3 regions of the Shewanella sp. ENK2 genome follow, and region 3 is predicted to be linked to each of the others. Evidence: predicted binding sites of a transcription regulator. Region 3 holds the regulator's gene; each other region holds the start of a gene.

Region 1 (10,978 bases), 520 kb from region 3:
CCGATACCCAAAAGGACTTTTTATTTGTCAGCATGTTTACTCAATCCTGCTATCCAGTTCATTGGCGCTACAATATCACAATCAACCTAAATGGTGACGATCCGAAATTAAAATTTTCGTCCATACTCTATGGTTATGTTGGCAGTGATGCGTGAGCTAACAGGAATATTGACTGAATTTGATTTAAGCAATAAACAAGGGAGTGTTTATGGCAATAAAAGATTGGCCAGAAGGAGAAGGTCCACGAGATAAGTTACTTCATCATGGGGCTGGGCACTTATCAGATGCAGAATTATTGGCTGTATTATTGCGAAATGGGTTAGCAGGCCATAATGCGGTGGATTTGGCTCGAGGAATGATCACAGAATTTGGCGGATTACGGGCTTTATTTTCAGCATCACAGTCTCAAGTGTGTCAATTAGCGGGTGTTGGGCCGGTAAAATTTGCTCAAATGCAGGCTGCATCGGAGATTTCGAAGCGAATTTTTCAAGAAAATATGCATCGAGGACAAATTTTAATAAATCCTGATTTAACTCGGGACTATTTAATGAGACAATTAGCAGACCGATCCTATGAAGTGTTCGCATTATTATTGTTGGATAGCCAACATAGAGTGATTCAGTTTGTAGAATTATTCCGCGGAACGATTAATTCGGCATCAGTATATCCACGTGAAGTGGTGGCGTTGGTGCTGGAGAAAAAGGCTGCGGCAGTCATAGTGTGTCATAATCACCCGTCTGGCATTGCAGAGCCAAGTCAGGCAGATCGGCAAATTACTGACAGATTAAAAAAAGCCCTCTCTACTATCGATGTTTCTCTATTAGATCATATGGTTGTAGGTGATCAGCAGATAATATCCTTTGCTGAACGTGGGTGGATATTTTAAACAACACTTGATCTTAGTTTTGTTATCGTGTATAAAATGCGCCCTCTTTGTGCCTCGGGCGACGGCCACACGAGGCACATAAATGCTCGAGCGTTTTAAAATTGTTTTTGGAGAAGATTGACATGTCAAGAGTATGCCAAGTAACTGGCAAGAAGCCGATGGTTGGTAACAACCGTTCGCACGCTAAAAATTCGACTCGTCGTCGTTTTTTACCTAACCTACAAAACCACCGTTTTTGGTTAGAAGAAGAAAAACGCTTCGTGCAACTACGTGTATCTACTAAAGGTATCCGTATCATCGATAAAAAAGGTATTGAAGTTGTAGTTAAAGAACTTCGTGCCCGCGGCGAGAAGGTATAATAGAAAATGGCTAAATCTAAAGGTAATCGTGAGAAGATCAAATTAGTATCTAGTGCTAAAACTGGTCACTTCTACACTACTGAAAAAAATAAGCGTAACATGCCTGAAAAAATGGAAATCAAAAAATTTGATCCAGTTATTCGTCAGCACGTTATCTACAAAGAAGCTAAAATCAAGTAATTGATTTTTCCTCCTTTTAAAAGCCCCTTTTTAGGGGCTTTTTTTGGCCCTTTTTCAGCCCCACCAATGTCATCCCAACTCTCTTATCCATTTTTAAGTAGCAATATATCTTTACAGTGCTTTGTACTGATTATTTAGTGTGAGTATTAAACTTGTCATCTTGGCTGATTAGGCTGCGTATGACTGAGTGCTTACCTGTATATTGGCCAACTATTTTACAAACCATGGCAAAAGGGTCGCTTTAATTAAGTGATTGGCTAGCTGATATTTTATCGAATACTAACGTGACACCGCTTTTGAGACTTTTTTGAATAGTTAAATACTAAAAATCGCTAAATATCCCAATAAAAGTCTTTTAAAGTGAATTTAAATGCAATAATATTGATTAATTATATTGGTGTCGTATTTAGAATAGACACTGAATACCGTTAAGTTTATTTGTTAGGGGTTAATGTGCCTTTAAGAACCACAGAACTTGTTGATGGATTCCGTCACTCAGCGCCATATGTCAATGTGCATCGCGGCAAAACCTTCGTTGTGATGCTTGGTGGCGAAGCACTATTACATAATCAATTTAGAGGCATTCTCAATGATGTCGCCTTGTTGCACTCTTTAGGGATTAAAGTCGTGCTAGTTTATGGTGCCCGCCCTCAAATTGACGCGGCATTGCATGATGCGAACATCGAGCCTACGTATCACAATGGTGTGCGTATAACCGACGAAGACTCGCTTAAAGTCATTAAGCAAGTTGCCGGTGCGGTGCAATTTGATATTACCGCGCGCTTATCGATGAGCTTGGGTAATACACCGATGCAAAATGCGCAAATCAACTTAGTGAGCGGCAATTTTGTTATTGCACAGCCATTAGGTATTGATGATGGCGTCGATTTTTGCCTGACTGGCAAAGTGCGCCGTATTGATACCCAAGGGTTAGAGCGTCAATTAAATAATAACTGTATTGTGTTAATGGGTCCTATGGCGGTCTCAGTGACTGGTGAGTGTTTTAATTTAACGGCTGAAGAGGTTGCCACCCAAGTGGCGATAAAGTTAAAGGCAGATAAGATCATCGGCTTTAGTAATACTCACGGCATTTTAGATGAGTCAGGCGAGGTGATTGCCGAGTTAATGCCTAATGGCGCACAAGCTATTTGGGATGACATGAATCAAGCTGGCGAAGCCTGTGTTGGTACTATGGCCTTCTTAAAAGCCAGTATTGATGCGTGTCGTAATGGCGTGCCACGTTGTCATTTAGTGAGTTACCTTGAAGATGGCACCTTGTTGCAAGAGTTATTCTCTCGTGAAGGTATTGGTACCCAGATTGTGACCGAAAGTGCCGAACGATTACGCCGGGCAAACATTGGCGATATCGGTGGTATCTTAGATTTAATTAGACCACTAGAAGAGCAAGGGATACTGGTTAGACGCTCTCGTGAGCAACTGGAAATGGAAATCGAACAGTTTATGCTGATTGAGCGTGACAGTTTGGTGATTGGTTGTGCAGCACTGTATCCATTTGAAGAAGATAATGCCGGTGAGTTTGCTTGTTTAGTCGTGCATCCCGATTACCGTGATGCCGACAGAGGTAGCGTGCTATTGAATAACATTATTGGTCAAGCCAGAGTCAGAGGCTATTCACGGCTATTTGCCTTAACGACTCGCAGTATTCATTGGTTTTTAGAGCATGGCTTTAATATTGTTGAGGTTGATGCGCTGCCGAATGTCAAAAAGCAGCTATATAATTTTCAACGTAAATCAAAAATATTGGCCCTAGATTTATAAGGTATATTTATAACACTAGATTTGAACATTAATGTTGAATACGTGATTGTTTGATACTTACTGAAATGCCACAACATGTTAAGCCATGGGGTGGCATTTTTGTTATGCTCGCAAAATATTGCATTATTCCAATCACATGCTCTATTAAGTTGGGCGCTTAATAAAAACGAATTTTAGGTATAGAAAATCAATGAATATAGAACTGGCAGGGCTAACAGCGAACGGTTTAGCTAATTTCATCGGCGTTATGATGGGCTTATTGCTGCTCACGTTACTTTTAAAACTGAAAAAGATGCCAAGCATGGCCGTTTACGCAAGCTTAGGGATAATTATTGCGGTGTTTGGTTTGTTTTCTATTACCTTGTATCAAACGCAACATGCGGGGTTATCGGTCGAGAAAAGTCATCAGGTGACACTGACTATTCCACTCTACGGACAAGTATTTCAGCAAGATGAATTAGTTTGGCAGCAGGCCAGAGTGATTAATCTTATTGAGGTGCCTCAATATATGCCTACAAGACGAACGAATGGTCTTGGCTTGTCAGGTTACTCATTAGGATGGTTTACGCTGCAAAACGGCGATAAGGCGTTAGTATCAGTGACTACAAACGAGAATGTCTTGTTGTTACCCACTGAAAAGGGGTATTCGTTGTTGTTATCGTTAGAAAACCCGCAAGCAGCAATAACAAAAATGACTGCTTGGCAGGATTAAGTCAATTGGCTGTTAGCTTTGCTTTAAACGACGGCGTCGTTGTAGTGCCATATCGGTAGTAAAGACCACTAAAGCACTCCAAATAAACCCAAAGGTGATGCCCTTTTCAATATCGAATGGTTCCTTGTATAAAAATATTGCCAAAATAAACATGATACTGGGACCGATATACTGAAAGAATCCCAGCATCGATAGGGGGATGCGCATGGCTGCACCAGCAAAGCACAATAATGGCACTGTAGTGACAATACCTGCTGCAATCAGTGTGAGGTTCATTGTCATATCATTAGTCAGCATATTCGCGCTGGCAGTGTCTAATGTGAGCGCTAAATAGCCGAGTGCGATAGGGAGCAAAATAGCGGTTTCAACTAATAAGCCTGTTTTAGCGTCGATATTGACCTTTTTACGCAATAAACCATAAAAGCCAAAAGAAGCTGCTAATGCCAGAGATACTAAAGGTATTGAGCCGAATGAAATGAGCTGAATCAAAACGCCAATACTGGCTAGCGCCACAGCAGCCCACTGCAATTTGCGTAACCGCTCAGATAAAAAGACCATTCCCAATAGCACATTAAATAATGGATTAATGAAGTAGCCTAAGCTGGCATCAAGCATTTGATCGTTATTAATGGCCCAAATAAATATCAACCAATTAGCAGCAATGAGCACCGAGGTGAGTGCTAACACCAGTAACTGTTTGGGCTTTTTCAGCAAGGTCGTTAAGCGAGAGAAACCGCCCAAAAACTGCATTAAAATGATAATAAAAATAAATGACCACACGACACGGTGCGCTAAGGTTTCCAGCGCAGAAACGTCACTCAGTAACTTGAAATAAAGCGGTGCAATTCCCCATAGACAGTAGGCACAAATGGCAAGGGCTATGCCTTTACGATGTTCAAGATCTTGCATGGGAATCCAGTATGAAGCGATAAAGAAGGCGATTGTAGGTGGCTTACGGTAATCTCTCAAGTAATTCGCGAAATCATTTTACGTATATTGAATATACAAAAACTTTACAGTTGCCAAATAGACACTGATGTTCAAATGAATTATTCGCATCTGGCTACTCAACCCATCATATCAGCCAACCATATAAGTTCCCGTGCCAAATGCGATATGAGTACCTTGTTCATTATGCAGCTCCATTCGGCACACTGAAACACGATTACCTGAACGGATCACACATCCTGTGGCTGTAAATATTTCTCCTCGGCCTGGGCGAAGGTAATCGACTCGCATATCAATTGTACCGAGCGTAGTGAGCCGTTGTTCTAACGCTTCAATGGTCCAATCTTCTCGGCTTGAAACTAAGCCTGCAAAACAGGTTAACCCACCGACAACATCGAGCAGTGTGGCTGTCACTCCACCATGTAATATGTGTTGATGAATATTGCCAATGAGTTCGGGTTTCATTTTAATCACCACTTCAACACCGTCGATATCGTAACGCTTGATTTCTAATCCGAGTAGATTATGAAAAGGAACATGCTTATCAAAAATATCAGCCACTTGTTGTAATACTTTACGTTGAACGTCCGTGGTCATAGTTGGCCTTTAGTTAGCAAGTCATGCTGAAATACATGAACGTGATGAGATAGAGTATTTAATCTAACTTAATTAGCTTTATAAAATCAATGGTGCATATTTGAGCAGTTGAGGTCAGCTATTGCGCATTGATTCGAGACATATGCACAGCAGTGCTTTAAAATGGCGCTTCTTATCTTCAGCTCAAAAGATGGACAATCATATCTCAGGTTCAGTAGAAGCACAGCCGCAGCAGATTTCAGTTCCCACTCCAGCATTGGAGCAGGACGCACTCGGCTACCATTTACAACAGATATTTGGCTATCGTGACTTTAGAGAAGGTCAGCGTGAGATTATTGAGCAAACGTTAAACGGCCAAGACACATTAGTTATCATGCCCACAGGTGGCGGTAAAAGTATGTGTTATCAGCTGCCAGCTTTATTACTGCCAGGGTTGACAGTAGTGGTGTCACCTTTGATTTCTTTGATGAAAGATCAAGTGGACAGCTTAACTCAATCTGGTGTTGCGGCAGCTTATTTGAACTCATCCTTGCCTCGTGAAGAAACGGTGGCAATACTACGTCGTTTGCATCAAGGTGAAATTAAGCTGCTATATGTATCGCCAGAGCGCTTACTTCGTCCTGACTTTATTGAACGTTTACATGAATTACAGGTATCTCTGTTTGCCATTGACGAAGCGCATTGCATCAGTCAATGGGGCCATGATTTTAGACCTGAATATGCCGCCCTTGGTCAGTTAAAACAGATATTTCCATACATTCCACTGATGGCGTTAACAGCTACTGCTGATCAAGCAACTCGTGAGAGTATTTGCCAGCGTCTTCATATCACGCCATTTTGCTTATTATCTAGCTTTGACAGACCTAATATCCGTTACACTGTGGTCGAAAAGCTCAATGCGGCTAACCAGCTAAAGCAGTTTTTACAACTGCAAAAAGGCAGTAATGGCATTATCTACTGCAGTAGTCGACGCCGTGTTGATGAGGTTGCTGATCGCCTAAAGCTGCAGGGCTTCAGCGCTGCTGCGTACCATGCGGGTATGACACAAGAAGAACGTGTTGATATTCAAGATAAATTTTTAAAAGATAAAATCGATATTGTAGTGGCAACTGTTGCCTTTGGCATGGGGATTAATAAATCCAATGTCCGCTTTGTAGTGCATTACGATATTCCGAAAAGCGTGGAGTCTTACTACCAAGAAACAGGCCGAGCAGGACGAGATGGCTTAGATGCTGAAGCTTACATGTTATTTGACCCTGCTGATATTGGGCGCGTGAAGCATTTAATTGAGCAATCTGAGCCCGGTCCGCAACAAGATGTGGAGTTCCATAAAATGAATACCATGGCGGCGTTTGCTGAAGCGCAAACATGCCGCCGTCAGGTATTACTGCATTACTTTGATGAAAGTGCTGATAAGCCTTGTGGTAACTGCGATGTCTGTATTGACCCGCCTAAAAAGTATGATGGCAGTGAAGATGCTAAAAAAGTTTTGTCTTGTATCTTTAGACTAAACCAGCATTTTGGGGTGAATCAGGTCATTGACGTGTTACGTGGCTCAAAAGCGGCCAATGTGATGGATCGTGGCCATAATAAGTTATCCACTTGGGGAATTGGCAAGGAGCAAAGCCATGAGTATTGGTTGTCGGTTACACGTCAACTCATTCACCTTGGACTGGCTTCACAAGATATTACCCGTGGTTCATCTGTTAAGCTCAACGAATCAGCAAGAGCCGTGTTAAAAGGCGAGGTGACATTGCAACTTGCAGAGCCTCGTATTCAATTAGTGACCACTAAACGTCGCAGTAGCGCCTCTCGTGCGCCGCAGCAATACGACAGAAAGCTCTTTGCACGCCTGAAATTACTACGAAGAGAGCTGGCCGAAGAGCATGACGTTCCGCCATATTTAGTATTCAATGACGCAACATTAGCAGAAATGGCGGCAATGGTACCCACGAGCGCCGGAGAAATGTTAGCGGTGAATGGTGTTGGTGAGCGTAAGTTAAGCCGATTTGGTAATGCCTTTTTGGATGAAATTAGCCAATACTTAATCGAAAGCTAGTTAATCTTTGGTACAAGGCTTATTGCGTTATCATCAAGGATGTTAGCGAGCCGTTTTAATGCTAGGTAATGAAAGCGTGATGGTTCTTCACCTCCTCAGTTCTTCACTTCTTCAGTTCTTCACTTCTTCAATTCTCGTTTGTCGTCAATTTTAGCTCTCTTATATTTCACTAGCTTGATTTCATCATTCTCGTTATGGCCTTCCTTTGTGTGCAACCGCTTTGATTAGGTTATCGCGCAAACATGATTAACAGGTGTTTTTAATCACGAACGATCTATTTCATTCAGTTACTATGCTAGTCCCATATTCAATGTTTGCTGGCTGCGTATTGATTCGCATGGCTGATATAACAAAAATGGCTTAATCACTTCAAAAAATTTATGCACTTTTTTATTGGTGGTGATACTTAGTTGTTTGATGCAAATTATTTTTGAAAATAAATCCTAGAATCAGCGTATATCAAGGTTTACGTTGGGTTTTTCTTTATCGCTACACTGTTTTAGGGAAGATTGACTGTCGAGTCTGATTTAGCTTTAAGGGATAATTGAACAAAAGATGAATAAAATAGGGTTGACACAGCAGGCTTGTCACGTTAAAAAGTCAGTATAGAACATTTTAATTTAAGAATAATTAGTTAACTTTAATGAATATTTATAGTGATAACATTCTCCTAGGTCTCTTTCTTCTCTTACGCAAAATTTGCGCGGAGTCCTTTGTGTTACTTGCTAAATAAGTTTACTTGCATTCACAAACCCCGCGCTAACAGCCGCGGGGTTTTTTGTTTCTGTACCCAATTGATTTTTAGAACAAACAAATAGACGAATGACTTGCTAAACACTTTTAATGGCGTCGCAGTTATTTGTTAGATAACCGAACAAACTTTTACCTGAACAACAAAGTTCGATGGAGAAAACTGATGTCCAATAGAGTCATAATATTTGATACCACATTGAGAGATGGTGAGCAGGCGTTAGCAGCAAGTTTAACGGTTAAAGAAAAGCTGCAAATTGCTCTGGCGCTTGAGCGCTTGGGTGTTGATGTTATGGAAGTGGGTTTTCCTGTGTCATCGCCAGGTGATTTTGAATCAGTGCAGACCATTGCTAGAACAATTAAAAACAGCCGTGTTTGTGCATTATCTCGTGCTCTTGAAAAAGACATTGATGCGGCAGCTCAAGCGTTATCTGTTGCTGAACAGTTCCGTATTCATACTTTTATTTCTACATCGACTATTCACGTTGAAAGCAAATTAAAACGTTCATTTGATGACGTGCTTGATATGGCTGTTGGGGCCGTTAAATATGCTCGCCGTTTTACTGATGATGTTGAGTTTTCGTGTGAAGATGCGGGTCGAACACCTATTGATAACCTATGCCGTATGGTTGAACAAGCCATTAAAGCGGGTGCTCGCACCATTAATATTCCTGATACCGTGGGCTATACCGTGCCAAGTGAGTTCGGTGGCATCATTCAAACGCTATTTAATCGTGTACCTAATATCGATCAAGCAGTGATATCAGTGCATTGTCATGACGATTTAGGTTTGTCTGTGGCTAACTCTATTACTGCTGTTGAGCATGGCGCTCGTCAAATTGAATGTACTGTAAACGGTATTGGCGAACGAGCGGGTAATTGTTCATTAGAAGAAATCGCCATGATCCTATCGACGCGTAAAGGTTTATTAGGGCTTGAAAGCAATATTAATGCAAAAGAGATCCATCGCACCTCTTCATTGGTGAGCCAGCTGTGTAATATGCCTATTCAAGCGAACAAAGCTGTCGTGGGCACCAATGCGTTTTCTCATTCATCAGGCATTCACCAAGATGGCATGTTAAAAGCGAAAAACACTTACGAGATCATGACACCAGAAAGCATTGGTTTGAATCGTAATAATTTAAATATGACATCACGCTCAGGTCGCCATGTCATTAAGCACCGTATGGAAGAAATGGGTTACCAAGCTTCCGATTACGATATGGATAGCCTTTACGAGCAATTTTTGAATTTAGCGGATAAGAAAGGTCAAGTATTTGATTATGACCTAGAAGCCTTAGTGTTTATGGAAGCTCAATCTCAAGATGATGATCATTACGCATTACAACATTTGATGGTGCATTCAGACTCTACAGAAGGCGTGGCAACGGCCACAGTGCGTATTACGGTGGATGGTAAAGAGATGACAGAAGCAGCGACCGGTAATGGTCCTGTTGATGCTGCGTACAATGCCATTGCAAGAGCAACAGACCGCACCATCAATATTACCAACTACAAATTAGGTGCGAAAGGTGAAGGTCAAAATGCCTTAGGCCAAGTTGATATTACCGCAGAATACAATCAGCAAACTTTCCATGGTCTAGGGTTAGCAACAGACGTGGTTGAATCCTCAGCACAGGCGCTCGTTCATGTGATGAACTTAATTTATCGTGCAGATAAAGTAGCTGATTTTAAACAACAGATTCATAAAGATAGGGAGTTAGGTGGAGTATGAGTTATCAAGTAGCAGTATTAGCAGGGGATGGTATTGGTCCTGAAGTAATGGCTGAAGCACGCAAAGTGCTAAAAGAAGTTGAAGCCAGATTTGCACTAAATATTGAATATGCTGAGTACGATGTTGGTGGTATTGCCATTGATAACCATGGTTGCCCGTTACCAGAATCAACTTTGAAAGGTTGTGAAGCTGCAGATGCCGTATTGTTTGGTAGTGTTGGTGGCCCTAAATGGGAACATCTAGCCCCTAATGATCAACCTGAACGTGGCGCGTTGTTACCGCTTCGTGGTCATTTTGATTTGTTCTGTAATTTACGTCCTGCCAAGTTGCATACAGGGCTTGAACATATGTCACCGCTGCGCAGTGATATCTCATCACGTGGTTTTGATGTGTTATGCGTCCGCGAGTTAACGGGTGGTATTTACTTTGGTAAGCCAAAAGGGCGCCAAGGTGAAGGCGCTGATGAAGAAGCGTTTGATACGATGCGCTATAGCCGCCGCGAGATTGAACGCATAGCTCGCATTGCTTTTGAAGCTGCTCAAGGCAGAAGCAAAAAAGTGACATCAGTTGATAAGGCTAACGTTCTGGCTTGTTCAGTATTATGGCGAGAAGTTGTTGAAGGTGTCGCTAAAGATTTCCCAGATGTAGAGCTTGAGCATATCTATATTGATAACGCGACAATGCAATTGTTACGTCGTCCGAATGAATTTGACGTTATGTTATGTTCAAACTTATTTGGCGATATTATTTCTGACGAAATTGCCATGTTGACGGGCTCGATGGGGCTATTGTCATCTGCGAGTTTAAATAGCAGTGGTTTTGGTATGTATGAACCTGCTGGTGGCAGTGCACCAGATATTGCCGGCCAAGGTATTGCTAATCCAGTGGCACAAATTTTATCAGCGGCCTTATTGCTGCGTCATAGTTTAAAGCTTGAAGAAGCCGCGAGTGCGATAGAGCGTGCGGTAAGTAA
Region 2 (10,978 bases), 2.2 Mb from region 3:
TTTTCCACGTGCAGTTAATGAGATACCTAACAGTTCAGATGCCAGCTTAGCGTCTTCATAAAATAATTCATAAAAGTCTCCCATACGATAAAACAACAGCATTTCAGGATGCTGTGCTTTCAGCGTTAAATACTGGCGCATCATGGGAGTGTGCTTTTCTAAATTTGGGTCTTCATTTACGGTCATTAAGTGATTGCTCTTACTTTATTTTGAATTAGGCTAAGTCTGGGTCAATATAGGCGGTCATCTTAACAACAATTGATTTGATACCCAATAGAATCGCAACGATGCTATGCCGTCTTGCCCTTGTTTACTGATTTTTTGAACAATACTTATTGTTGTAAACTCAAGTATTTACCCAACCTAGAAGTACTGTATACAGTGGTTTTGTTTGTCTGCTATTTATCGTTATTAATATATTATTGTTATTAACTGTATGATTTTTAATGTGTAAATAATAGTAAGGTAAAAAAAGGAAAAAAATTATACAGTAACTATTGATACTGTATGATTATACAGTATACTGAGCTCATATTACGAAACAGACAAATTTATTCGTTACCAAGTTCGTTATTCGAACTGAGTCACCTTAAAGGGATAAAGAGAATGAAAGCAGATCCAAATAAAGAGAAAGCGCTGAATGCTGTATTAGGTCAAATTGAAAAGCAATTTGGTAAAGGTTCAATCATGAAGTTGGGCGCTGATCGCACAATGGATGTTGAAACCATTTCTACAGGTTCGCTTTCGTTGGATGTTGCCTTAGGTGCTGGTGGTTTACCAATGGGACGTATCGTTGAAATTTACGGTCCAGAATCATCGGGTAAAACAACGTTAACACTTGAAGTTATTGCTGCAGCACAACGTGAAGGCAAAACGTGTGCGTTTATTGATGCTGAGCATGCTCTAGACCCTATCTATGCAAAAAATCTAGGTGTCGATATTGATAACCTATTATGTTCACAACCTGATACTGGTGAGCAAGCGCTTGAAATCTGTGATGCGCTAACACGTTCAGGTGCTGTTGATGTAATTATTGTCGATTCTGTTGCAGCATTAACACCAAAAGCTGAAATTGAAGGTGAAATTGGTGATTCTCATATGGGCCTTGCCGCACGTATGATGAGCCAAGCAATGCGTAAGCTTGCAGGTAACTTAAAACAGTCAAATACGCTACTTATTTTCATTAACCAAATTCGTATGAAAATTGGTGTTATGTTTGGTAACCCTGAAACCACAACGGGTGGTAATGCACTTAAATTCTACGCTTCTGTACGTTTAGATATTCGTCGTACAGGTGCTATTAAAGACGGCGATGCTGTCGTAGGTAACGAGACTCGAGTAAAGGTCGTTAAAAATAAAATTGCAGCGCCATTTAGACAAGCTGAATTCCAAATTCTTTACGGTAAAGGTATTAACCGTACTGGTGAGCTCGTTGATTTAGGTGTAGCACACAAGCTGGTTGAGAAAGCTGGTGCTTGGTACAGCTACCAAGGCAACAAGATTGGTCAAGGCCGCGCAAATGCGGGGAAATACCTAGTTGAAAACCCTGCAGTAGCAGAAGAAATTGAAGCAAATTTACGTCAAATGCTATTAAGCACTGAAAAAGAAGCGGCACCAGCTGAGTCGGATGAAAACATCGATTTAGAAACAGGTGAAGTGTTCTAATCACGTTTTAACAGTAATGAAAATAACTATCGCGGTCGACATGAGTCGGCCGCGATTTTTTTGTAAGTGCTCTATTAACTGTCATATGTGATCGAACGCCGCGCGTAAGGAAATGACTTCATTAAAGACGTCATTTAGCTCGTATTACGGCACAGATTATTAAAAACCAATTAACCGATTGCAGTAATCGCCCCTCATAGCAAGAAAATCGCTAATCTAAATACGCTTGGATCTCGCACCTTCAGTTTGTTTAAGTATATAATGTTGCCAATTTAAAGCTGATATTCAGCTTCATGATAAATAGAATTTATCCATTTAGGGCGATTTCATGTTTCAGACCACCACAGAATTAAGAAGCGCATTTTTAGCGTATTTTGGTAACAACGGACACCAAGTTGTCGACAGTAGCTCGTTAGTACCACATAACGATCCAACGTTATTATTTACAAATGCGGGTATGAACCAATTTAAAGAAGCTTTTCTAGGATTGGAAAATCGTGGTTATTCACGTGCAACGACATCGCAACGTTGTGTTCGTGCTGGTGGTAAGCATAATGACTTAGATAATGTAGGTTACACCGCCCGTCACCATACTTTCTTTGAAATGTTAGGTAATTTTAGTTTTGGTGATTACTTTAAAGAAGAAGCCATTTCATATGCGTGGAACTTCTTAACCCAAACACTGAAATTACCAACAGAAAAACTTTGTGTCACTATTTACGATACTGATGACGAAGCCTTTGAAATCTGGAATAAGAAAATCGGTGTTGCTGCTGAAAATATTATTCGTATTGGTGATAACAAAGGCGCTCCTTATGCCTCTGACAACTTCTGGCAAATGGGTGATACAGGTCCTTGTGGTCCATGTTCAGAGATCTTTTATGATCATGGCGAGCACATTTGGGGCGGCCGCCCTGGTACACCAGAAGAAGATGGCGATCGCTTCATTGAAATCTGGAATATCGTTTTCATGCAGTACAACCGTCAAGCTGACGGTGAAATGAAACCGCTACCAAAACCTTCAGTAGATACCGGTATGGGAATTGAGCGTATTGCAGCTATCATGCAAGGCGTTCACTCAAACTACGAAATTGATATTTTCCAAGCGTTAATCAAAGAAGCGGCGGAAATTATTGGGGTTGAAGATCTAGAAAATAAATCACTGCGCGTAATTGCTGACCATATTCGTTCTTGTTCATTCTTAATTGCTGATGGTGTGATGCCGTCGAATGAAGGCCGTGGTTATGTATTGCGTCGTATCATTCGTCGTGCAGTGCGTCACGGTAATAAATTAGGTGCAACCGATACGTTCTTCTTTAAATTACTGCCTACCCTAATTGAAGTCATGGGCGATGCGGGTAAAAGTTTGGTTGAAGCTAAAGCGATTATTGAAAAATCGTTAAAAGCTGAAGAAGAACAATTTGCCAGAACACTAGAGCGTGGCTTAGGTATTTTAGATGCAGCGTTAAACGAGTTAGATACTAACGTTTTAGATGGTGAAACAGCCTTTAAACTTTACGATACCTATGGTTTCCCAGTGGATCTAACAGCTGACGTCTGTCGTGAACGTGATATTACCGTTGATGAAGCCGGTTTCGAAGCTGCGATGGCTGAGCAAAGAAGCCGTGCACAAGCTGCTGGTAATTTTGGTACTGATTATAATACTGGTCTTAAAATCGAAGGTGAAACTGAGTTTTGTGGTTACACCGAATTAAACGGTGAAGGCAGTGTTTCTGCAATTTATGTTGGTGGTGAATCAGTCGAGACGTTAGCAGCAGGTCAAGAAGCGGTAATCGTATTAGATAACACGCCTTTTTATGCTGAGTCAGGTGGTCAGGTAGGTGATAAAGGCTTACTTTCAATTGGCGAAAATGTTTTTGAAGTTGCTGATACGCAAATCTTTGGTCAAGCATTTGGTCACGAAGGTAAGTTAACGGCAGGTACATTGACTGTAGGCCAAAAAGTCACTGCAGAAGTGGATAAGAAATTACGCCACCGTACACAGTTAAATCACTCGGTGACTCATTTATTACATGCCGCCCTTCGTAATGTTTTAGGTACTCACGTAAATCAAAAGGGATCTTTAGTTAACCCTGAGCGTTTACGTTTTGACTTTGCGCACTTTGAAGCCGTAACTGCTGCAGAGCTCAAGCAAGTAGAAGATATGGTTAATACCCAAATCCGTCGTAACCATCAGCTAAAAACTGCTGTGATGGGTATTGATGAGGCAAAAGAGCAGGGCGCTATGGCCTTGTTTGGCGAAAAGTACGACAGTGAAGTACGCGTTGTGACTATGGGTGATTTCTCGATTGAACTCTGTGGTGGTACACATGTTGGCCGTACAGGTGATATTGGTTTATTCAAAATCACTTCTGAAGGCGGTATTGCGGCGGGTATTCGTCGTATTGAAGCGGTGACTGGCGCTGCGGCAATGGAGTATGTTGCTGAACAGCAAGCACAACTTGATAAAGCGGCTTCATTGTTAAAGTCTGACTCAGCTTCAGTTGTTGCTAAGCTTAAAGCGCAACTTGATAAAGTGAAGCAACTAGAAAAAGAAATGTCGCAGCTAAAAGATAAGTTAGCTGCTGCAGCTAGTGCAGATATTGCTGGTGAAGCCATTGAACTAAACGGCGTAAAAGTTCTAGTTAAAAAGCTTGAAGGCGTTGATCCTAAATCATTACGTGGTTTACAAGATGAGCTTAAGCAGAAGCTAAACTCAGCCATTATTGTGCTTGGTATTGCTAATGAAGGTAAAGTAAATCTTATTGCTGGTGTGAGTAAAGATTTAGTCGGTAAAGTGAAGGCTGGTGAGCTTGTTGCTATGGTCGCTCAGCAAGTTGGTGGTAAAGGCGGTGGTCGTCCTGATATGGCTCAAGCTGGCGGTACGCAACCAGAGAAACTTGATGATGCATTAGCATTAGTTCAACCTTGGTTAACAGAGCGTTTAGGCTAACGGTTAATTAAGATTAAAGTCACTCTCATAGAGCAATGAACATAAAGCATCTAATATCGGTAGCGGGTAAAAATGTGATTGATTTACCAGTGATTGTTAGTTGCTTTATGGCTTGAGTGATTGTTCAAGGTTTGGCATAGTAGAAACGTAATAATGACAGCGGTATTACGAAACCACATTTTTGAATAAAAACAGATTTAACGCACTGAAAATCATGTAAGTATAGTTTTTTATGCTTATTTGGTTATGAAAGCGACAAATTGTTTTGAAGGTTCTGTTTTAGCTTTGTCTAAAGAATGAACGTCAAATGTTAACAGCTTGAAACAATCGGACTTTAAAAATACCGAATTTCTTTATTTTTTGATTTTTTACAGTAAAAAGCTTAAAAATTTTATTGATTTAGTGTCGTTACTAATGATTTGTATTAAGCTAACTATATTAAAACGCGCATATTACGGATAGAAGCTGGTGTATGCTGATTGGACTAAAGGAGCAATCGAATGCTGATTTTGACTCGCCGTGTAGGCGAAACATTAATGATAGGTGATGAAGTTACAGTTACTGTGCTTGGCGTAAAAGGTAATCAGGTACGTATCGGTGTAAACGCACCTAAAGAAGTATCAGTTCATCGTGAAGAAATTTACCAACGTATCCAGTCAGAAAAATCTGGCAATACGACCCCAGAAGGGGGCAATTTCTGATAAATCAGAATTGTTAGCTATACGAATAAGGCCAGCGAAAGCTGGCTTTATTGTTTTTGGATGGTAAATAATGCTGGATCAATGGAAGCTATCGCTGTTGCTTTAATCATTTTTAAGCGTTTTTAATCATCATTGCTGTGACGCTTCTTTTTTATCTTTGAGTCGTTGACGGCTTGAGTGTTGTCCTAACCCTTTAATTATTTCGTTCTTCATTTATTTGCTCTAATCATTATGCACACAATTATTCTCAAATAAGCTGATTTTTAGTTTATGGCCAGGTTTATCTACTTCATTTTAATGAATGACGACGATGGCTACAAAAATGATGGTTTATTGTTTTTATCTATAAAAACAAAAATCGGGTAAAAGAATTGATAAATATTGTGGCATATGTCGGCAATGTGATTAAAAACAGTTCAAATGAATATAGTTTCTGAAAAAGGGTTTGACTTATTTTCTTCAAACAGTAATATACCGCCCAAGAAAACGGAGAGGTGGCCGAGTGGCCGAAGGCGCTCCCCTGCTAAGGGAGTATGGGCTTTAACTCCCATCGAGGGTTCGAATCCCTCCCTCTCCGCCATTTCTTAAAAGTAGTAAACGATGCGCGTGTAGCTCAGCTGGATAGAGTACCTGGCTACGAACCAGGCGGTCGGAGGTTCGAATCCTCCCACGCGCACCATTACTATTAAAAAAGCAATATCAATACGATGCGCGTGTAGCTCAGCTGGATAGAGTACCTGGCTACGAACCAGGCGGTCGGAGGTTCGAATCCTCCCACGCGCACCATTGATATTATTTGCTTTTGTACCAAATTTTGCGCGTGTAGCTCAGCTGGATAGAGTACCTGGCTACGAACCAGGCGGTCGGAGGTTCGAATCCTCCCACGCGCACCATTATTGTTCGGAGAGGTGGCCGAGTGGCCGAAGGCGCTCCCCTGCTAAGGGAGTATGGGCTTTAACTCCCATCGAGGGTTCGAATCCCTCCCTCTCCGCCATTATTTGCATAATCTAAACCATGCAACTAAGCTCATTAGCAATGAGCAAGCTCGTGCTAAGCGAGCGATATAAAAGATTTGCGCGTGTAGCTCAGCTGGATAGAGTACCTGGCTACGAACCAGGCGGTCGGAGGTTCGAATCCTCCCACGCGCACCATTATTAGAGAATGCCCTGTAGCTTGCTACAGGGCATTTTTTATTGCTGGTTCGTACTGGTCAATTTAAGTGTCACTTTTCTATTTTCACTTTGCGTAATAGAGCAAAGCCTTCACAGTGTTAAATTCAATTACCTTCCTTTCTAGGCTGCCAGCGTCGTTTTAATGCTGTTTATATTTTCGGCCAACCTATATGTGTTAACAGCTTTTAATTCGCTTGATGTTGGTTTGCATGCGTTTGAGCTCTATATTGTAGTGGTCAAGTTAAATTGGCCACGGTTTTATAGTTTAGCCAGTACCTTTTCTCTGACTCGTTTGGTGTTAAACCGCCATTATGTTGATGCGGCCTAACGTGGCTGTAATAGCCAATAATATATTTCGTTATATCTATCTTAGCTTCATTAAAACTTCGATAGCCTACCGTTGGCACCCATTCGGTCTTCAAACTTCTAAAGAACCGTTCCATTGGTGCATTATCCCAACAGTTACCGCGACGACTCATGCTTTGTGTTATCTGGTAACGCCACAGTCGTTGCCTGAACTTTCTGCTTGTGTAATGACTTCCTTGGTCACTATGAAACATAACGTTATCAGGTCTACCACGAAGCTCATAAGCCATCGTTAATACTTTGGCGGTTAACTCACTATCAGGTGAATGTGACATAGCCCAACCAATAGGTTTACGAGCAAACAAGTCAATTACCACTGCTAAGTACGCCCAACGGTTGCCAGTCCAAATATAAGTCACATCACCACACCAGACTTGATTTGGCTCAGTAACATCAAACTGACGCTCTAGCAAGTTAGGGATTGCCACATGCTTTTTAGAGCCTTTCTTATAAGCATGTTGTGGCAATTGGCAGCTAACCAGTTCTAGGTCTTTCATAAACCTTGTCGCGCGATATCGGCTTAACTGAAAACCACGCTGCGTTACAATTTCAGCAATGGTTCTTGCACCTGCGGAGCCTCCACTTAGTTCATGCGCTGACTTTACTTCAGCTCGCAACTTAATTTCTTCTGGAGGCAATGACGTATCACGCAAGCACCAGTATTTATAACTGCTGCGATGGACATCAAATACATCACACAACGTTTGAATCGAATATCTGGCTTTATGGCTCTGATTGAGTTTTTCGATTAATTCGAATTGTTCAGTGAGTCCGACATCAACAGAGCCGTAGCCTTTTTTAGAATTTCCTTTTCTAATTCAATGCGCTCAATCTTCTTCTCAAGCTCACGTATCTTAAGCTGCTCAGGGGTCATAGGTGTCGCTTTCGGGGCTTTACCTTGGCGCTCTTCTTTTAACTGTTTAACCCACTTACCAATTGTTGAAAAACCAACATTCATGGCCTTGGCTGCTTCTTCATGAGTGTAACCATGGTCGACCACCAATTGTGCCGTTTCCAATCTAAATTCTGGACTGAAATTTTTACGTGACTTCTTAGCCATTATCTTCACCTAATACTGCTATGAATTAATCATAACATCCTCTAATTAGGTGGCCAAAATCACTATGCCACTACAATATAGAGGCTACGGCTAAGAGGGATCTTTTTTGCAACTCAACAAACGCATTATCTATATTGGTACTCTTTTAGGTGAAATCACTCTTAACATGGATCATCAGCGTTGATCTATTGGCAACAGGCACACTAAGGAGCATGATTTACCATGTAACTGCTCGATTGTAATAAATAGTCAATTAATCACGATAAAATTGGCATATTTATGCTTTTTACATCATCTGCACTTCTTTAGGGCGATTGGTTGTTCTTTATCTTGATATCACTTTTTAGTTAGAAGTCGTCATAATCTTGTCATTTTCTTCATAAACCCATCAAAATTAAATTATTCTCATAAAAGTCTCATTTTAATTATCGAATTATCACCTATACCCTTTTAATTTTATAATTTTTGGTCTGACCAATTTACAAAGCGTTGGATTAATTGTTATAGATTAGTTATATTTTTCGTCAATGAAGAATTTGATATAACTAAATTAGCTGGTTGATTAGCTTTTTTATAATCATAAATTAGTTAAGATAGACTGAATATTTATTCTGTATGCCGTTTGTGAATTAATGAATGCCTACTTTTGGTGCGTGAGTTAATTTCATATATGACTTCATTATTGGCGTATGTAATCAGAACGGATCCTGTGTGCAATGACTGATTGAACACTAAGACAAGAGAGGATGTATGACTTCAATATCTGAGCAATTATTTAACGCCTTAGGCGTGATGATAATGGGGATGAGCTTAGTCTTTATTTTTTAAGCTTGTTAATCGTCGGTATCACTATCGTCGCCAGATTAACCAAGTCAGAAAATCAAGTTGCAGCAGCGTCGGCGCCAATAGCGCAAGCACCTGCATCAGCAGCAACACTTGACCCTAAGTTAGTAGCAGCAATCACTTCTGCTATTCATCAGTACCGTGCCAAAGATTAATAGTTTAGGAGTAATTATGAGCAAGCCTTTAGCGTTAACAGATGTAGTATTACGAGACGCCCATCAGTCTATTTTGGCAACACGCCTACGTTTAGACGATATGTTACCTATCGCTCCTTTACTGGATAAAATCGGTTATTGGTCACTTGAATCATGGGGAGGCGCGACCTTCGATTCATGCATTCGTTATTTAGGAGAAGATCCGTGGGATCGTATCCGAGAACTTAAAAAGTCATGCCAAATACGCCGCAGCAAATGTTGTTACGTGGTCAAAACCTTTTGGGGTATCGCCATTATGCTGATGATGTAGTAACTCGCTTTGTGGAGCGTGCGCATACTAACGGTGTTGACGTGTTCCGTGTATTTGATGCAATGAATGATGTTCGTAACTTAGAAACGGCTGTTAAAGCGGTGAAACAGGTTGGTGGCCATGCTCAAGGGACTATTTCGTTTACAACTAGCCCAGTTCATACCGTTGATACTTGGGTTGATATGGCTAAAAACCTTGAAGACATGGGTTGTGAGTCATTGTGTATAAAAGACATGGCAGGTCTACTCAAACCAATAGAAGCATTTGACCTAATTAGCAGACTTAAATCTCAAACGGATTTAACAGTGTCTATGCATTGTCATGCTACAACGGGTTTAAGCACTGCAACTTATCAAAAAGCAATTGAAGCGGGTATTGATGTACTTGATACCGCCATTTCGTCAATGAGCCAAACATATGGACATTCAGCGACAGAGACCTTAGTCGCAATGGCTGAAGATAATGGCCGCTCAACTGGCTATGACATGGCGCTGTTAGAAGAAATTGCAGCTTACTTTAGAGAAGTTCGTAAAAAGTATGCTCGTTTTGAAGGTGCACTGAAAGGTATTGATTCACGCATTTTACGTGCACAAGTGCCAGGTGGCATGTTAACCAACATGGAAAACCAGCTCAAAGAGCAGGGCGCTGCGGACAAAATGGATGCTGTATTAGAAGAGATCCCTCGTGTACGTGAAGATCTTGGTTTCTTACCTTTGGTGACGCCAACGTCACAGATTGTAGGTACTCAATCAGTAATTAATGTCTTAATGGGTGAGCGATATAAAACCCTAGCTAAAGAAACTGAAGGCGTATTAAAAGGTGAGTACGGTGCAACACCTGCACCAGTTAACGCTGAACTTCAGGCTAGAGTGCTAGACGGTGGTGAGGCGATTACATGTCGCCCTGCCGATCTTATTGCACCAGAGCTAGATAAGTTACGCCAAGAGTTGGCTGATATCGCGAAGAAAGACAATATTACTTTGGCGGCAGAAACTGATGATGATGTGATGACGTATGCGTTATTTAATCAAATTGGATTACAGTTCTTAACTAACCGTGGTAATCCGGACGCATTTGAGCCTATTCCAAGTGCCGATGACATGGCGGTTGTTGCTGATAAAAAAGACAAAGGGCCTGAAACCTATACCGTTAATGTCCAAGGGCAAAATTTTGTGGTGGAAGTCAGTGAAGGTGGAGATATTAGCCAAATTGTACCCACTTCATCATCAGCTGGTTCTCAAGCGCCAGCTCCGCTTGCACCATTAACGCCGGCGAGTAATGAAATTAAAGTCACGATGAACGCACCGCTGTCAGGCAATATTTTCAAAGTGATGGTGAATGATGGCGACCATGTGAATGAGGGTGATGTGGTATTAATCCTTGAAGCAATGAAGATGGAAACCGAAGTTCGAGCAGAAACGACAGGTGTGATCAGAAATATCGCGGTTAAACAAGGCGATGCAGTTGCAGTTGGCGCACCATTACTGGCACTAGCGTAAGAGGTAGGAGATAGCATGGAAGGATTAATGGCCTTTTGGTCTGAGACAGGTATTGCTAACTTCGCACCTGATCAACTATTTATGATGGCAATTGGCGGGGCATTGTTATATCTCGCCATTGCTAAAGGCTTCGAGCCACTCTTGTTAGTGCCGATTGGTTTCGGTGCTATCCTGGCGAATATTCCTAATGCGGGGTTTACCGACGAAGGCGGTCTACTTTGGTATGCCTACTATGTTGGTATTGAAACAGGCAT
Region 3 (10,978 bases):
GATGCTCGCTTAAGCCTCCTTCACCAGTATTAAGCCAGCAACCAGCTTGTGCTGCACCATGGGATAATGCTGTCACGGCAGGGCGGGATAATGCACCAAAGCTCATCGCTGAAATGTGGCAAACTGTTGCTGTCCTATACGGGGTTTTACAGTGCTCACCTACAGTAATAATGCTGTCTTGATGTTCATCTGAATCATATTTAGGAAATGCGGCATTAAGAAACATTATCGTGCCAGTTTTGTCGTGCACTTGGGTTGAGCCGAATGAGATGGTGCGATCGACATCTTTTGCAGCGCGATATACCCAGCTACGCTCAGCACGATTGAAGGGCAACTCTTCTCTATCTTGAGCAAAAAAGTATTGCCTAAAAAACTCACCTTGTTTCTCAAACAAATATCTAAATCGACCTATTACGGGGTAATTGTGACGAATAGCTTGTTTAGTCTGTAATTTATCTGCGATATACATATAAATCACTGAGATAAATAAAATGGCAATACAGGCGAGAAATAACCCTGTAAATATCTCTAATCCGACGATAAACCAATGTGGCTGCATTTTTGTTCCTTAAAAATGATCGATTGATATTGAGTAGATAACAGTTATTAGTGATTGATATTCGCTAAATTGTTTATTTTTTGGCTATCATCATTATGAATGAAGGTCGGTTTTTGTTCTAGGTAATTTAAAGGTACCGATAGCGACAAATGGAAATAATAACTCGCCACCATAAAGCTGCAGGTTTTTTGGTCGATAAACTCGCAAGCGTTTTTGGTTTTATCACATCATTTTTGACATCGGTATACCAAAGGTTGATACCCATTGTAAAAGTGATTATGAGGATACACTGATGGAAATTTATAACCCAACGCAGCTAAATGCTCAGGCTGCTAAAAATCAACAGCCTAGTGATGGTGCTAAAGATATTCCCAGCAACAACGATGTCTCTGGGAGTAAAGCATCAATCAGCGAGATAAGTAGGGATTTAAAAAATAGCAGTATTTTGGCTGCGCAAGAACAAGTGAGTATTCAATCTGGCGATAAATCCATGGCACTTCTTTATCGAGCAGCTATTGATTCAATTAACAGTGAATTGGCTCCAACCTTAGGCGAAAATGTCATTCAAAAAAATGCTGAAAATGAAGTGGATTATTCGCCAGAAGCCACTGCAGAGCGTATAGTCAGTTTTGCGACTAACTTTTTTCGGTGCACCAGCAGCAAAACAGTGGCATGGAGTTTAATGAGCAATTAGATAGCTTTATGGACATTATTTCTGGTGCAATTGATCAAGGTTTTAGTGAGGCCACTGAGATTTTAACCGGTCTGAATGTATTTGAAGGTGACATTGAAGCTGGCGTGGATAAAACCTATAGCTTGATACAAGCTGGGCTTGAAACCTTCAAGCAAGATACGGCAAAACAAGCGGACGTAGAAAGCGAGCAACTAACATAGAATTAGCGCATAAAGTTAGCGAATTGACATAGAGAACTGATTTTCTAAGGAACAGCTTATGTGGACAACAGGTACTGTTATTGAACGTATTGAATGGAACGATAAATTGTTTTCGTTACGCATCGAAGCCGATGTTGAGCCATTTATAGCTGGGCAATTTATCAAGCTCAGCCAAATTCGGGATGAAAAACGTATCGCAAGAGCTTATTCACTGGTCAATCCGCCAGGAAAACCTTACATCGAAGTGCTTGCCGTCGCAGTTGAAGATGGTCAGTTATCGCCAGATTTACAAGCATTAAAAGTAGGAGAGCAAATCGAAGTCAGCACCAAAGCGGCAGGCTTTATGACGCTTGAAGAAATTCCCACAGGGGCAATACAAGGACCGCATCTTTGGTTTTTGGCAACAGGTACTGCAGTAGGGCCTTTCATTTCAATGATGGAAACTGATGAGCCATGGCAACGATTTGAAAAAGTGGTTCTGGTTTATGGCGTCCGGTTAATCGAAGATTTAGCTTATTTACCGCAAATTAAGGCGTTACAACAAAAGTACCCGCAACAATTTATTTTTATACCGTCAGTGACACGAGAGCATTATTCCGAGGGGTTGTCGTGTCGAATTCCCGATGGCCTACAAAGTGGGTTAATTGAACAAACAGCAGGCATCGCGCTTAGTGCCGATAACTCTCAAGTGTTAATTTGTGGTAATCCTGAAATGATTGTGGATGCGCAATCAACGTTAACTGAAAAAGGATTAGTTAAGAACTTACGCCGAGCTCCTGGGCAAATTACGGTAGAGAAATACTGGTAAGACGCAGTGGTAGCCTGCGTTGATAACGGTTATTTTCCGCTCACTATTAAAGGCTGTATTTATCCTTAATATAGCCTTCAAAACCCCTTGTTTTACTCACTAATTAACTTACTTATTCCAAATAATACAGTCAGTAATCTTTAAAGAATACTTGCTCAAAAAGCGCCGATCTATTATCCTTTCCGCAATTGATAATTATTATCATTTCCATGGGTGATAACCTAATGCAATATAAGTAACATCTTAATTATTGGTTAAGAAAAGTGCTTAAATCAGGTTTTTGCAATAATAAAAAGCGCCGTAAGGGCAAGGAGAAATTGGAATGAAATCGTTAAAGAGTTTTGCGCTGTTAGGTCTTGCAGCTGTATCTTCAATGGGTTCTATCGCAGCACAAGCAGCAGATGATCTTACTGTATATTCTTATCGACAAGCGTTTCTTGTTGAGCCGATTTTAGAACAATTTACTAAAGAAACTGGCATTAAGGTTAACGTCGTATTTGCTAAAGATGGCATTGCTGAGCGTATTGCCCGTGAAGGTCGTCTTTCTCCTGCTGATGTTGTGCTTACATCAGATTTTTCACGTTTAATGGAATTGGTTGAAAAAGATTTGGTTGTAGACGTTAAAAGCGATACGTTGAGCAGCAATATCCCTGAGCAATATCGTTCTCCAGACAATGACTGGTATGCGTTAACCATGCGTGTTCGTAATGTTTACTCTTCAAAAGAGCGTGTGGGTAAGCTGGATCTAAATTATGAAGATTTAGCATCAGCACAGTACAAAGGTAAGATTTGTACTCGTAGTTTCAAGCATCCTTATAATATTGCACTAGTTGCTTCAATGATTGCTCACCATGGTGAAGCTGAAACTAAGACTTGGCTTGAAGGCGTAAAAGCTAATCTAGCACGTAAACCTCAAGGAAATGACCGCGCACAAGTGAAAGCGGTTAAAGAAGGCTTATGTGATGTGGCCATTGGTAACAGTTATTACTTTGGTAAAATGTTGACAGATCCTAAGCAAAAGAGCTGGGCTGATGCGGTTTACATCAACTTCCCGAATCAAAAGAATCGCGGTTCACACATCAATGTTTCAGGTATGGCTCTCGCTAAGTTTGCACCGAACAAAGATAATGCTATAAAATTAATGGAATTTTTATCATCTGATGTTGCGCAAAAATCTTATGCAGAAGTGAACATGGAATATCCAGTAAAAGCGGATGTTGCACCTTCTGAAATGGTTGCATCTTGGGGAAGTTTTAAAGCTGATGACCTTCCGATTTACAAGCTAGCAGAAAATCATCAAGCAGCAGTTAAACTACTTGATGAAGTTAAATTTGACCTATAAGAATGCAGCATTTCACCGCATAGTCATTATGCGGTGCTAACTGGAATGTATTTATGATTTTAGGCTTAACCAGAAGCTGGTCGCTCACTGGTTATGCGATTGCGGCAATATTAATATTGCCGCTTTTTGCACTTATAGTACAAGCAACAATTCCTGACGAAGCAGTATTTAGTCATTTATTTGATACTGTTTTACCAACCTATATCAGCAATAGCTTGTTACTCATGCTACAGGTTTGCATCGGCTCTTTGGTCATTGCTGTGCCTGCGGCTTGGCTCGTAGCACGTTGTGACTTTCCTGGACGGCGCTATTTCCAATGGGCGCTACTGCTACCTTTAGCAATGCCTGCCTATATCGTCGCGTATGTTTATACCGACATGCTTGATTATGCTGGGCCTGTGCAACGTATGCTAAGGCAAGTCTTTGGTTGGTCATCCCCACAAGATTATTACTTCCCCGATATTCGTACGCTAACAGGCGCAGCTATCATGTTGTCTTTAGTGTTATTTCCGTATATTTACCTGTTAGCCCGCACAGCCTTTATGGAGCAATCGTCTAGCTTATTACATGCCTCTCGCATTATGGGTTGTAATCCATGGCAAAGCTTTTGGCGCTTAGGTTTACCCATGGCAAGGCCAGCCTTAGCGGTGGGAATGGCGCTAGTGGCAATGGAAACCGCTGTTGATTTTGCCACGGTAAGTTACTTTGCTGTGCCGACGTTAACGACTGCGGTTTATGATACTTGGCTTGGCTATGGCAGCTTATCTGCCGCTGCAAAACTCTCGGCAATCATGTTGTTGGTGATTTTTGCCATGGTAGGGGTAGAGCGCTTTGCTCGCCGTAAACAAGAGTTATTTCAAAAGCAATCAAAACTGACAGAGTCAGACCGTTATTATTTAACAGGCTTTAAAGCTTGGAGCTCATTTTCTTACTGCGCTTTATTGATTGTATTGGCATTTTTATTACCTTTTATGGTGCTTGCAGGCTATGCAATTGACTACTTTGACGAAAGCTGGAATAGCCGCTTTTGGCAATACAGTTTTAATAGTTTATATATCGCAGCCGTAGTGAGTTTTATCTGTGTTGTACTGGCATTAATTATGATGTTTGTTCGCCGTGTTAGCCCACGTAAAAGTGATTTGCTACCCTCACGATTAAGCAGCACGGGTTATGCAATACCTGGCACGGTACTGGCAATTGGCGTTTTGGTTCCACTGACTTATCTCGATTTTGCCATTAATGATGTTTATGCCTACTTTGATAGCAGAGGACCTGGCTTATTATTTACGGGCAGTGTCATTGCGCTTATTTTTGCTTTTTGCGTTCGCTTTGTGGCGATTTCAATTGGCAGTATCGAAAATAGCTATAAGCGAATGTCTCCTTCGTTAGATATGGCAAGTATTACTATGGGGCAAACCCCAAGACAGCTGCTATGGCGTGTGCATTTACCTTTGTTACGTAAAGGCATATTTGCAGGAGCACTGTTAGTATTTATTGAAAGCATGAAAGAGCTGCCAGCAGCTTTACTATTGCGTCCTATCGGTTTTGAAAACCTTGCGACTCATGTTTTTCAGTTTGTTTCTGATGAGCAACTAGAGCATGGTGCTTTGGCTGCAATTGTCATCGTAATCGTTGGACTTATCCCATTGATTTACCTTAATCGTTCGCTGGAGCAAGAGAGCTAATATGTCCACACTGACCATTAAAAATGTTAAAAGTGACTACCAAGGGCAGGTCATACTTAATGGACTCAACCTAACGTTAGAGCAGGGAGAAATCGTTGCGCTGTTAGGGCCTAGTGGCTGCGGTAAAACCACGTTATTACGTGCTATTGCTGGTCTTCAAGCGATCAGTGAAGGTGAAATTATCATAAATGGTCAATCGCTGAGTGCTGATGGCGTATTTGTTCCCAGCGAAAAGCGTGGCATTGGGATGATTTTTCAAGATTATGCATTGTTTCCCCATTTAACCGTCAGTGATAATATTTTGTTTGGTGTTAAGGGGTTATCTGAAAAAGATCGCCAAGACCGCCTTGAGGATATGCTCGCTTTAGTTAAGCTTGAAGGCTTAGGAAAGCGTTACCCTCATGAGTTATCAGGTGGCCAGCAACAACGTGTTTCGATTGCCAGAGCCTTAGCGTATCAACCCGAGATTTTACTTCTCGATGAGCCTTTTTCTAATATCGATTCTCAAGTGCGTAGTGAGATGATGCTGGAAATCAGACAGATCTTAAAGCAGCGTAATGTCAGTGCAGTTTTTGTCACTCACAGTAAAGATGAAGCATTTGTATTTGCAGATAAACTGGCTTTATTTAAAGAAGGCGGAATTGTTCAGCATGGTATTGCAGAAGACTTGTACGGTGCGCCAAACGATCGTTACGTTGCAGAGTTTCTTGGTGAAGGTAACTACATTACTGTCACCATTAAAAGCGCCACGCAAGTCGCCTCCATATTAGGCTTAATAGAAAGCACTAGCCTGATAAAAAACGTGGTTAATACTCAGGGACAATTACTTCTCAGGCCGCAGCAAATCGAGATTCAACCTGCTGCACAGGGGCAAGGTGAAATTCTCGAGCGACGTTTTCTGGGTACAATTTGTCATTATTGGGTTAAAGTAGGTCAACAGACGCTCGAAGTGAGAAGTCAGTTAACCGAACTGACATTAGGCCAGAAAGTTAATTTGTCCATATCAGCGCATCCGCTAGTGATTTTTTAGTGACCTAAGTCTAAATTGATTAAATATTGCATAGAGCAGTAAGGAATAAATTGCTCAATTGCCTTAAACTCTTTATATCTTATTATTGTTAAAGGTGATTGATTCCAACATGGAAACACAGAATATGCCTCGCGAACAGTTAGGGATTTGTGCTGAAGGAAATCTGCATAGCGTCTATTTGATGTTTAATGCAAATGATGGTGTCGAAGATCAGCTTCGCCCATGTTTAGCCAATGTAGCCCAATATATTTATGAATTATCTGACCAATATGCAGATAGTGCATTTAATGGCTTTGTTGCTATTGGTGCGAATTATTGGGATACCATTTTTGACGGACAAAGACCTGCTCAATTGCGCCCTTTTCCTGCGATGAATGAAGGTAATCGAGATGCACCAGCAATCGAATACGACTTATTCATGCATATCCGCTGCGATCGTTATGACATTTTGCATTTAGTTGCCAATGAAATTAGCCAAATGTTTGAAGGTTTGGTTGAGTTAATTGAAGAAGAACGTGGCTTTAGATTTATGGACAGCCGTGACTTAACTGGCTTTGTCGATGGTACAGAAAACCCGAAAGGGCGCAGCCGTCAAGAAGTTGCTTTAGTGGCTGATGAGGATATCTCATTTAAAGGCGGTAGTTATGTTCATGTGCAAAAATATGCCCATAACTTGAGTAAATGGAATCGCCTACCGCTGAAGAAACAAGAAGATATCATTGGCCGTACTAAGCAAGATGATATTGAGTACGCTTCTGAAGATAAGCCATTAACCAGCCATATCAAGCGAGTTAATTTAAAAGATGCAGATGGCAAGTCGATGGAGATTTTACGTCAGAGCATGCCTTTTGGCTCGTTAAGAGAGCAAGGGTTGATGTTTATCTCGACCTGCCATAATCCAACTCATTTTGAAGAAATGCTACGCAGCATGATTTATGGTGACGGTCATGGTAATCACGACCACCTCATGCAGTTTACTAAAGCGCTGACAGGGTCATCATTCTTTGCGCCATCATTAGATTTTTTAGCGCAGTTTGCTAACGACTAATTTTGCAAGATACGCGTTCTTGTAAGCTTGGGTAGATTAAAACCAAAAAAAGCAATGCCAAGGCATTGCTTTTTTATTGCGTTTTCGTCCGTACTACAGACTCAACATAACGCTTGTTTTACTCGCTGTAGTTAAACAGTGATTTAACTGTTTCTAACGTATCATCGATGGTTTTAATGCTGGATGGACAAATGAAGATCGTGTCGTCACCAGCAATGGTACCTAAAATGCCTTCAGGCTTACCTATTGAATCAAGTAATCGTGCGATGAGTTGTGCTGCACCTGGACTGGTACGCACTACAATCATAGCTTGGTTATGATCAACATCTAATACTAAGTTTTTAACTGGGCTACCTGCTGTCGGTACACCTAATTCAGCGGGCAAACAGTACACCATTTCTTGCTTAGCATTTCGAGTCCGCACCGCGCCAAACTTACTGAGCATGCGCGATACTTTAGATTGGTTTATGTTGCCAAAACCTTCTGCTTGTAGTGCGTTGACGATCTCACTTTGGCTACCAAAGCGCTCTTCCTTTAATATCGACTTAAACGTTTTAACGAGTTCATCCTGATTCTTGGTCGCTGGCATATTTTTTTCGTCTTATAGTAATTTTTAAATTGAATACAATATATTCACAAAACGGGTTCATTTTGAATATATAAACGTCACAAGTCAAGAAATAAGCTAAATTGGTGAATAAAAATTCACTTTACAGTGTAAGTGCTAAATCAGGGATTATTGATATATATATCATAGAATAAGTTAATTGCTTTACTCCACTAAGGGATAATTGAAATTGTCTCGCTGATGCAGTAATGTGACGCCACAAGAAATATGATCTATGTCACAGACTGAGAATCATAAACTTAGAAGTCAAACATAAGAACGTTATTGGAGATAATTATGAAAGTAGCTGTACTTGGTGCTGCTGGCGGTATCGGCCAGGCCCTAGCTTTACTATTAAAAACTCAACTTCCTGCAGGCTCAAAGTTGTCTCTGTATGACATTGCTCCTGTAACACCAGGTGTTGCTGTCGATTTAAGCCACATCCCAACAGATGTTGAAGTGGCTGGTTTTGCTGGTGAAGATCCAACGCCTGCGCTAGTTGACGCTGATGTTGTTCTTATTTCTGCTGGTGTTGCACGTAAGCCTGGAATGGATCGTTCAGATCTATTTAACATCAATGCGGGTATCGTACGTAACCTTATTGAAAAAGTCGCTGCGACTTGCCCTAAAGCATTAATTGGTGTGATCACTAACCCAGTAAATACAACAGTTGCTATTGCTGCTGAAGTACTTAAAAAAGCGGGTGTTTACGATAAGAATCGTTTATTCGGTGTGACGACACTTGATGTTATTCGTTCTGAAACTTTCATCGCTGAGCTTAAAGGCCTAAACGTTGCTGATGTTAACATTAACGTTATCGGCGGCCACAGTGGTGTGACTATTCTTCCACTTCTTTCACAAGTTGAAGGCGTAAGCTTTACTGATGAAGAAGTTGCTTCACTAACAACTCGCATCCAAAATGCTGGTACAGAAGTTGTTGAAGCTAAAGCCGGTGGCGGTAGTGCGACACTTTCAATGGGTCAAGCGGCATGTCGTTTCGGTCTATCTTTAGTTCGCGGCCTACAAGGTGAAGCAAACGTTGTTGAATGTGCATACGTAGATGGCGGCAGCGAGCACGCTGAATTCTTCGCACAACCTGTTGTATTAGGTAAAAACGGCGTAGAAAAAGTACTTCCATACGGTGAAGTAAGCGCATTTGAAGCAAACGCACGTGATGCAATGCTTGATACGTTAAAAGGCGATATCGACCTAGGTGTTGAATTCGTTAAGTAAGCTCATTGTTTACGACAAAAAGCGAAGCTTAGGCTTCGCTTTTTTGTGTCTGTAATCTGCAGTTACCACTGCACTGTTTGACCTTGCCAATCAAGAAACTCTGCTTGGTTGTTAAATTCAATACCTTGGTGAATCGTGAGTAATTGCTGGGCGACGAAGTCTGCGGTGAACAATTTCCCTTCGGGAACGTTGGCCTGAAAAGGTTTAGATAACTCGGTATCGGTTGTACCGGGGTGAAACGCAATCAATTTTGTATTTTTAGCTCGGCGTGCATATTCAATCGCACTGGTTTTTATTAACATATTCAATGCCGCTTTTGATGCTCTGTAGCTATACCAGCCTCCTAACTGATTTTCACTGATACTGCCAACTCTGGCACTTAACACACTGATGATGCATGCCTGCTTGCCGTTTACGAGTTTAACGAGATGTTGAAGCCACATCATTGGCACTAACGTGTTGGATTGAAAGACTGACAGCATAGAAGCTGGGGTAATATCTTCAAGGCGCTTTTCTGGCGATAAAACAGTTGATGGCTCAATTTGTTGATTTTCTGGACTCTTTGAGGCCTGTGGATTATGTGTATGGACTGACATTTGATTGTTTAATGAATGCAATCTGCCATTACAAATAAACACCTTGGTGATATGACCTTTAATTGATGATAGAGCAAGGCACACTCTTGCTATGTTTTCGTTAGCGTCATTACTGGCGTTATTACCAAAGCCATTCATGGTGTAATCGCAGGGGATGTGGTGATGAATGTTATTGCTAACATTAAAAACCAATTCCTTTTGACTGATAGTAATGATTTGCTCAATCTCAGTATTATCAGCGATCTCGGTGACAATCGCTTTTGCAATACCTGAAGATGCGCCAATAACAATGGCAGTGTTAACGGCTTGAACACGACAAATATCCATAGGCTACTTCAACTTACAGCTACCGTCTTCACAACGTTGCTGTCCTGTGAGTAGATAAGAAATTTGGTAGCGATTTTTCGCAAATCCACGATAAGCGATATCAGCAAAAGGTTTAACACAAGGTAAGCGTAATAATTGAATCCACTTATGCTTACCTGTTAATGCCCAAGCTTTAGCCGTCACATCTAACCCCGTTAGAATTGTGCCGTCATTTGTTTCTGCATGCAGGATGTTATTGGCCACAGATAAATCAATATGGGGGTATTTTTCTTCGAAATTGTCTTGGTTTAAATCAGCCAATTCAATTTTGTGTAATCGATCGTGCTTCTTTAGTTGCGCCATTTCGTTAGAACATAATGGACAAGCGCTATCATAAAAAATTCGTAACTCCATAGTGCACCTCAGCCTGTTTGGGTTAAAAATCAATACGTCGATTGTCACAAGTTAGATCTTTTTTGTGCTCTAGTGCACCTATTATGGGGTGTCATTGAATGTTAGTATCGTACTAATTGCTCACTTTTGACGGAACAAAACATGAAGAAACTCAGCCAGTTTAGTTCTTTTTTAGTTATACTCCCCTCGATAATTTCCAGTGTTTTACTTAGTGTTGCCAACGCAGAAGAAGGCAGTGAAGCCACCAGTCGTGATATCCCTCGTCCAGTCAAAGTGCTGCAAGTTGATGTGGGCTCTGAATACCGTGAGCGCTTTTTACCTGGCGAAGTTAAAGCCTCAGAAAAAGCGGCATTGTCATTTCGAGTCTCAGGTGAAATTGCTGAAATCTTTGTTAGACCTGGAGATGCCGTTGAACCAGGAGACATATTAGCCACACTCGATAGCGATATTTATCAG

Evidence for each region. Region 3 encodes ArgR, which controls arginine synthesis, uptake and breakdown. Its sites were predicted from a motif close to ANTGAATANNTATTCANT; they were not measured.
Region 1: a site for ArgR is predicted at 1,785-1,802, ahead of argA (amino-acid N-acetyltransferase). Genes of this name have one in related genera too.
Region 2: a site for ArgR is predicted at 8,515-8,532, ahead of ACGEDC_RS02880 (OadG family transporter subunit). Genes of this name have one in related genera too.

The regions. Positions count from the first base shown of each region.
Region 1 is NZ_CP171406.1:2,320,492-2,331,469, forward strand. It holds gene coaBC (bifunctional phosphopantothenoylcysteine decarboxylase/phosphopantothenate--cysteine ligase CoaBC) at 1-11, opposite strand, end outside; gene radC (RadC family protein) at 209-886, shown strand; gene rpmB (50S ribosomal protein L28) at 1,009-1,245, shown strand; gene rpmG (50S ribosomal protein L33) at 1,252-1,425, shown strand; gene argA (amino-acid N-acetyltransferase) at 1,879-3,204, shown strand; gene ACGEDC_RS10400 (PH domain-containing protein) at 3,395-3,916, shown strand; gene rarD (EamA family transporter RarD) at 3,929-4,825, opposite strand; gene ACGEDC_RS10410 (thioesterase family protein) at 4,997-5,461, opposite strand; gene recQ (DNA helicase RecQ) at 5,652-7,520, shown strand; gene leuA (2-isopropylmalate synthase) at 8,437-10,005, shown strand; gene leuB (3-isopropylmalate dehydrogenase) at 10,002-10,978, shown strand, end outside.
Region 2 is NZ_CP171406.1:620,004-630,981, reverse strand. It holds gene mutS (DNA mismatch repair protein MutS) at 1-186, opposite strand, end outside; gene recA (recombinase RecA) at 607-1,665, shown strand; gene alaS (alanine--tRNA ligase) at 1,994-4,618, shown strand; gene csrA (carbon storage regulator CsrA) at 5,119-5,319, shown strand; tRNA gene ACGEDC_RS02915 (tRNA-Ser) at 5,808-5,899, shown strand; tRNA gene ACGEDC_RS02910 (tRNA-Arg) at 5,922-5,998, shown strand; tRNA gene ACGEDC_RS02905 (tRNA-Arg) at 6,029-6,105, shown strand; tRNA gene ACGEDC_RS02900 (tRNA-Arg) at 6,136-6,212, shown strand; tRNA gene ACGEDC_RS02895 (tRNA-Ser) at 6,222-6,313, shown strand; tRNA gene ACGEDC_RS02890 (tRNA-Arg) at 6,394-6,470, shown strand; one part of gene ACGEDC_RS02885 (IS3 family transposase) at 6,728-7,659, opposite strand; one part of gene ACGEDC_RS02885 (IS3 family transposase) at 7,659-7,917, opposite strand; gene ACGEDC_RS02880 (OadG family transporter subunit) at 8,748-8,915, shown strand; partial or broken gene oadA (sodium-extruding oxaloacetate decarboxylase subunit alpha) at 8,932-10,724, shown strand; gene ACGEDC_RS02870 (sodium ion-translocating decarboxylase subunit beta) at 10,740-10,978, shown strand, end outside.
Region 3 is NZ_CP171406.1:2,837,073-2,848,050, forward strand. It holds gene ACGEDC_RS12365 (FMN-binding glutamate synthase family protein) at 1-559, opposite strand, end outside; partial or broken gene ACGEDC_RS12370 (DUF5610 domain-containing protein) at 852-1,453, shown strand; gene ACGEDC_RS12375 (ferredoxin--NADP reductase) at 1,512-2,261, shown strand; gene ACGEDC_RS12380 (Fe(3+) ABC transporter substrate-binding protein) at 2,584-3,603, shown strand; gene ACGEDC_RS12385 (ABC transporter permease) at 3,657-5,288, shown strand; gene ACGEDC_RS12390 (ABC transporter ATP-binding protein) at 5,290-6,318, shown strand; gene ACGEDC_RS12395 (Dyp-type peroxidase) at 6,428-7,366, shown strand; gene argR (transcriptional regulator ArgR) at 7,485-7,955, opposite strand; gene mdh (malate dehydrogenase) at 8,271-9,206, shown strand; gene ACGEDC_RS12410 (SDR family NAD(P)-dependent oxidoreductase) at 9,269-10,129, opposite strand; gene ACGEDC_RS12415 (thiol-disulfide oxidoreductase DCC family protein) at 10,133-10,522, opposite strand; gene ACGEDC_RS12420 (efflux RND transporter periplasmic adaptor subunit) at 10,664-10,978, shown strand, end outside.